Regions from separate parts of the Thalassospira sp. B30-1 genome, predicted to be linked through region 2. Evidence: riboswitches for the same ligand, from Rfam matches in the RefSeq annotation. Region 2 holds a riboswitch; the other holds the start of a gene.

Region 1 (3,410 bases), 1.2 Mb from region 2:
CCTGCACGGCAAATCTGATCGGGGTGCCACGGTCAAACCCGTCAAAGTCCGGTGCGCAGATCGCGGCCAGAATTTCACGCGCGCGGTCGGCCCGGAAATTGGTCATCAAAAGTCCGTCGCCGTCTTTCATGCCGGCATAATCGCCAATCACGGTCGGCAGAACGAATTCATCCGTGGTGTCGGCATCATAGGCTGCCCTGATTGCGCCTTCGGCACTTTCAGCGGTGCGGCCATCGGCGTAATTCTTGCCCTTTACCATCGTGAAATAGGCCTGGCTGACGCGTTCCCAGCGATTGTCGCGGTCCATCGCGTAATAGCGCCCGGTGACGGTCACGATTTCAACATTGGCATCACCAATCTGTGCGCGGAATTTTTCAAGGAATTTGGCGGCACTTTTGGGGGCGGTATCGCGGCCATCCAGATAGGCATGGATTTTTACCGGCACACCGGCCGATGCGATGATTTTGGCAAGGGCCGCCATATGGGCCTGATGGGAATGCACCCCGCCTTCGGACAGAAGCCCCGCGATATGACAGACACCCCCGCTTTCTTTCAGCTTGGCGATAACCTTTTTGACGGTATCGGTATCGGCGATCGAACCGGTTTTGACAGCCTCGTCAATTTTTGGCAGTTCCTGCATCACAACCCGGCCGGCACCAAGATTCATATGGCCGACTTCGGAATTGCCCATCTGCCCTTCGGGCAGGCCGACATCAAGACCGCAGGCTTTCAGAAAGCCGGTCGGATTGTTGGCATAAAGCGCGTCCCAAACAGGGGTGTTGGCCAATGCAACCGCATTGTCCTTGCTTTCCTCGCGATAACCCCAGCCATCCAGAATGCACAGCACCACCGGACGCGGGCGCTTTACGGTATTTGATACAGTCACAATCATAATCCCACGAAGTAAAGTACACGAAATAAGGTAAAAGGCTGAATTACCGGTAAAGATGGTTATTTTCCGGTAATTTTGCCATCCGTACAAAGACGCCGGGCGCGGTGGGTCCGCCATCAGACGCTGCCAATCATAGCATTTTCAACGCGCAATCTATCATGAATGCCGGTATTGAACAGCCTTCCGACCGGGTATTTTTTGTGCGCTTGCAAAGTCGCTTTTTGACAAGGATCATCACCTGCCTGTAATCTCGGGCGTTACGGTGATACCTCGAATAACCGCGATGGGAGAGCCCGCTTTGATCCCGCGATCAGATCGGCGCCGAAGGAGCAATAGCCCCGAAAACTCTCAGGCAGATGGACCGTTGCGGATTGAGGCTCTGGAGAGAGAAAGCGGTACGGGGCCAATGCCCGGCACCATATTTCCACCGAAGGATGAAGCCATGGCGTCAAAGACTTCTTTGTTTTTGGCAACAGGGCGCACAATCTCAGGTCAAGGGACAGAGGGGGCAAGACACCGGTTCTATAACGTCATGTGGCATTGATCCGCATGACAAAGAGCCGTGGGAGGCCCATTTGACCGAAGAAAATAAGCAGCGTCCGCAAGACGTTAATCTTTCCGTTGTCGATCTTTATACCATCGGCATCGGCCCATCGAGTTCGCATACGGTCGGCCCGATGCGCGCGGGCTATCGGTTCTGTCTGGAACTCGAAGCCCGGAATCTTTTGGAAAAAATCGGCTCGGTAATTGTCGATCTTTACGGATCGCTTGCCCTGACTGGCAAGGGCCATGCCACCGATACCGCGGTGATCATGGGGCTTTCGGGGGAACGACCGCGTTCGGTTGATCCCGACCGGATCGCACCGACGATGGATGCGATTGATAAAGATCACGCATTACAGCTTTACGGCGCGTATCCGGTTGCCTTTAACCGCGAAACCAATCTTGTGTTTCACATGACCGAAAGCCTGCCCGAACATCCCAACGGCATGCGGATCACCGCCTTTGACCGTGACGGTGTTGTTCTGCACAAACAGGAATATTTTTCGGTTGGGGGTGGGTTTATCGTCTCGGGCGATGATCGCGGGGCGGAATATTCCGGCGATAATATCACGCTGCCTTATCCCTTTTCCTCGGCCGATGAACTGATGGCGATCTGTAAAAAGGAAAAGCTGTCGATTGCCGAAGTCATGGCCGAAAACGAAAAAAGCTGGCGTGAACCTGCCGAGACAGAGGAATTTGTCGACCGCGTGCATCGCGCGATGATGGATTGTATTGAGCGTGGCTGCAAAACCGATGGCATCCTGCCCGGCGGGTTGAATGTCAAACGGCGTGCGCGCAAACTTTACCTTGAGCTGACGGAACGGCCAGAAGCGGGGCTTAAGGACCCGTTGACCGTGATCGACTGGGTCAATCTTTATGCCCTTGCGGTTAACGAAGAAAATGCTGCTGGTTCGCGCGTCGTGACCGCCCCGACCAACGGGGCGGCGGGTGTTATTCCCGCCGTGCTGCGCTATTATGAACGGTTCGGGGCCAATGTGACACAGGGCAAAATACGCGAATTCCTGTTAACGGCGGCGGCCATTGGTTCGATCTATAAAAAGCGTGCGTCGATCTCGGCCGCCGAAGTCGGTTGTCAGGGTGAGGTCGGTGTGGCCTGCTCAATGGCGGCAGGCGCGCTTTGTGCCGTCATGGGCGGTACGCCCGAACAGGTTGAAAACGCCGCCGAAATTGGCATGGAACACAACCTTGGCCTGACCTGTGATCCGATTGGCGGTCTGGTGCAGGTACCCTGCATCGAACGCAACACCATGGGGGCGGTCAAGGCGATCAATGCTGCCCGTCTGGCAATGCGCGGTGATGGTCAGCATACCGTGTCACTCGACAAGGTGATCGAAACCATGCGCCAGACCGGCATTGATATGCAAAGCAAATACAAGGAAACCAGCCAGGGCGGGCTGGCGGTCAATGTCAACGTGGTCGAATGTTGAGCTGACAGTTTGAAATACCGACCAAACACCCTCGAAGCCGCCGTTTCGGGGGTGTTTTTCATCCGGCCCGATTCTTGCCACCTTGCGCCTGCAATCTGATATCATTGAGAAATCAAAAACGGGGCAAAGACCTCGAACAGGTTGGGCAAAGCATGAAAAAGAAACTGTTCCGCATCTATATCGCGGTCAGTCTGGATGGCTATATCGCGCGCGCCAATGGCGCGGTTGACTGGCTTGATCAATTCGATCCGGCCGAGTTCAATTTCGAGGGCTTTCTGGGCACCGTGGGAACACTGATCATCGGGCGAAAAACCTTTGATCAGGTGATGGAATTTGGCGACTGGCCCTATGAAGATCGCCGCACGATTGTGCTGACATCGCGCGATTTGCCCGATAACCGCCCGGCCAATACAGAGGCCTATGGCGGTAGTCTTGTGGAACTGGCAAGCCAGCTTCGCGATGACAGGTCCGATACCGGTGATATCTGGATCGTCGGTGGGGCCAGTGTTGTGACCCAATTCCTGTTT
Region 2 (3,410 bases):
GAGTTCATCGACAAAAACAGCCCCCATGTCGCGCAGGCGGTCGACCACGAATTTATTGTGGACGATTTCGTGGCGGACATAGACCGGCGCGCCATACTTCACCAGCGCCTTTTCGACGATCTCGATCGCACGATCCACCCCGGCACAGAAACCGCGCGGGTTGGCAAGGATGATCCGAAGGTCGGCTTTGTCAGACATGATACGGGTCCGAATGTTCATGATGTGCGCCATGCGATGGCACGGTTATTCAAATGTCTTCGTTACATAACCTGCCAGCACCGTGCACGCAATGACAGACACCGTGTAAAGATGCATGTTCAGCTATGTCCGGCCATGTATTTAGGCCCCATGCCGCGATTTGAAACGGAAGCGGGTTGTGTCGCCATATCGGAGCGAATAGACTGCGCGCGGTTGTGCCCGGACCGGGCATGACAGCGAATTTGACCAGTTCTATAGAGGCTTGGATGACGATTGCGAACGGACTGCGGCGTGTTTGTGCATTGGGTTTGGTGTCGTTTGCCGGTTTTCTGGCGGCGTGCAGCAGCAACCCGTTCGAAGAGCAGCCGGTTCCGGCATGTCCGCGGGCCTTCCTGCCCAATGATACCGCCCGATTGGTGCAGTTCAGCGGTCAGGGCAAGGACCTGACCGATGTGATCCTTGAAGCCGAATTTGGCGGTTATCTGGGCGATTGCGGCTATGACCTTGATGACAAGATCCTGAACGTCGTGATCAGCCCGGTGATCAATGCCGAACTGGGCCCGGCCGCACAGGGGCGCAACGCAAAACTCCAGTATTTCGTAGCACTTAAGGACCCGTCTGGCGAGTTTATCCAGAAGAATCTGTTCGATGTTCAGATGGCGTTTCCGAGCAATTTGAACCTGGCGCGCTATCGCGACGAGCAGGTGACTTTGAACGTGCCGCTGGATGATGTCTGGGCCGGTCCGGACTATGAAATTTACCTTGGTTTCCAGCTAAGCGCCGATCAGCTTGATTACAATCGACGCTTCGGAAAAAATTAATAATCCGGCCTATTATTCATTTTTGGTGAATAATCAAATCCCGCCCGCCTCGCGTGGCGGGATTTTCGTTTTTGAACAAAAGTTCGTTTTCGGTAATCCTCATACAAAATAATGGGCATTTGCCGGAGGGGCAAAAAAAGGGCTTTTAATCCTCATACCAATGGATGGGGTGGAGAGGATATGATTTTTGGGGCTGGTCTGGTCGGATTCAAATCCGTATAAGGGGGCATACCCAAATGATCCCCGTGGGAGAGTGCCACGGTCTTGATCGATGTGCGTGATTACATCGATAGGGATTGCGCGGACGCCGAAGGAGCAACCACCCCGGAAACTCTCAGGCAAACGGACCGCGGGGAGATGGGACTCTGGAAAGCAGGCGGCATCGAACATGGATGTGCGTCTCGCCGAAGATGTAAGCAGACCGGTATTCAAACCGGCTGTGATTCTTTCAGGCTCCAAGACAGAGGGGGACGTGGTTGGCCACTGGTCGGCTATGTTTCGCAACGACTGTCTGGAGACCTTGATGGCCGATCATCAAACCGAACTGCTGAAAACCGCCCTTTATGATTTGCATGTGGAACTGGGTGCCAAGATGGTGCCGTTCGCCGGTTATGACATGCCGGTGCAATATCCGTTGGGGGTGAAGGGCGAACATCTGCATACCCGCGCGAAGGCCGGTCTGTTTGATGTTTCGCATATGGGGCAGGTCCGCCTGACCGGCGAAAATCGCGTGGCCGAGCTTGAAAAGCTGGTGCCCGGTGATATCGCGATCCTCAAACCCGGCCGCACCCGTTATTCCGCCTTTACCAATGACGATGGCACGATTTTGGATGATCTGATGATCACCAATGCGGGCGACAGCCTGTTTCTGGTGATCAATGCCGCGTGCAAGGATGATGACATTGTCCATATGCGGGCCAATCTGGATAACGGTGTCGAGCTGATCGAGATTGATGACCGCGCGTTGATGGCCTTGCAGGGCCCGGACGCCGCCCGCGTGCTGGCGCGGTTTGCACCCTCGGTTGCCGATATGAAATTCATGAGCTTTGCCGAGATCGATATTGCCGGTATCGCGTGCTTTGTTACCCGGTCGGGCTATACCGGCGAAGACGGGTATGAGATTTCCGTGCCGAACGAGCGCGCCGAAGAGCTGGCGCGCAAGTTGTTGGCCGAGGAAGAGGTCGAGGCGATTGGCCTTGGCGCGCGTGATTCGCTGCGTCTTGAAGCTGGTCTTTGCCTGTATGGCAACGATATCGATACCACGACCACCCCGGTCGAAGGCGACCTTAACTGGATCATCAACAAGCGTCGTCGCGAAGAAGGCGGGTTCAAGGGGGCGGATGTCATCCTTGATCAGCTTGCCAATGGCGCGGATCGCAAACGTGTCGGGATCAAACCCGAAGGCAAGGCCCCGGCGCGTGAACATACGCCGGTCTTGAACAGTGACGGCGAAGAAATTGGCGAAATCACCAGCGGTGGTTTCGGCCCGACCGTGGATGGCCCGATTGCGATGGGATATGTCGCAATTGAATTTGCCGCCCCGGGTACCAAAGTCGATCTGATGGTGCGCGGCAAGGCACGCCCGGCGGAAATCGTCGAACTGCCGTTTGCGGCACATCGTTACTATCGCGGCTGATCATCAGAAAAAAAAGAGTTCGGGCAGCGTTTGCGGCCCGCAAAAGATACCGAGATTTTAGAGACAACTGATCTTACAGGGACGAATTACCATGGCTAAAAAATTCTCGCAGGAACATGAATGGGTTGAATATGAAGACGGTGTCGCGACCGTTGGCATTACCGATTACGCCCAGCAGTCGCTTGGCGATATCGTTTATGTCGAGCTGCCGGAAGTTGGCAAAAAGCTGACCAAGGATGGCGATGCGGCGGTTGTCGAATCGGTCAAGGCCGCCAGCGACGTTTATGCGCCGCTTGATGGTGTCGTTGTCGAAGCCAACGAAGAACTTGATGACAATCCGGCACTGGTGAACGAAGCCCCGGAAAGCGATGGCTGGTTCTTCCGCATGGAACTTTCCGATGAGTCCCAGCTTGATGAGCTGATGGACGAAGCTGCGTATAAAGACTTTGTCGAAGGCCTTTAAGATATGCGTTATCTTCCGCTAACCAAGGCGGATCGCGCCTCGATGCTTGAAACCATCGGGGCAAAGTCCGTTGATGAATTATATAGCGACGTGCCCGAAGGCGCGCTGCTGTCCGAGCCGGTCGATCTGCCCCATCATCTGGGCGAATTGCAGGTCGAACGCGACATGGCGAAAATGGCCGCCAAAAACATGGGCACGGCCAGCGTGCCGAGCTTCCTGGGTGCGGGGGCGTATCGCCACCATGTTCCGGCCACGGTCGATTACATCATCCAGCGTGGTGAATTCCTGACGG

Evidence for each region. A riboswitch is a leader RNA that binds a small molecule or an ion and turns the genes downstream of it on or off. The one in region 2 is predicted to bind glycine.
Region 1: another riboswitch for glycine. It lies ahead of IT971_RS01595 (L-serine ammonia-lyase); the one in region 2 lies ahead of gcvT (glycine cleavage system aminomethyltransferase GcvT).

Annotation. Positions count from the first base shown of each region.
Region 1 is NZ_CP065232.1:341,086-344,495, forward strand. Features, by position in the region: gene gpmI (2,3-bisphosphoglycerate-independent phosphoglycerate mutase) at 1-892, opposite strand, end outside; glycine riboswitch at 1,167-1,266, shown strand; glycine riboswitch at 1,270-1,397, shown strand; gene IT971_RS01595 (L-serine ammonia-lyase) at 1,468-2,883, shown strand; gene IT971_RS01600 (dihydrofolate reductase family protein) at 3,036-3,410, shown strand, end outside.
Region 2 is NZ_CP065232.1:3,974,406-3,977,815, reverse strand. Features, by position in the region: gene ispH (4-hydroxy-3-methylbut-2-enyl diphosphate reductase) at 1-198, opposite strand, end outside; gene IT971_RS18685 (hypothetical protein) at 429-1,019, shown strand; glycine riboswitch at 1,256-1,379, shown strand; glycine riboswitch at 1,383-1,485, shown strand; gene gcvT (glycine cleavage system aminomethyltransferase GcvT) at 1,543-2,655, shown strand; gene gcvH (glycine cleavage system protein GcvH) at 2,747-3,118, shown strand; gene gcvPA (aminomethyl-transferring glycine dehydrogenase subunit GcvPA) at 3,122-3,410, shown strand, end outside.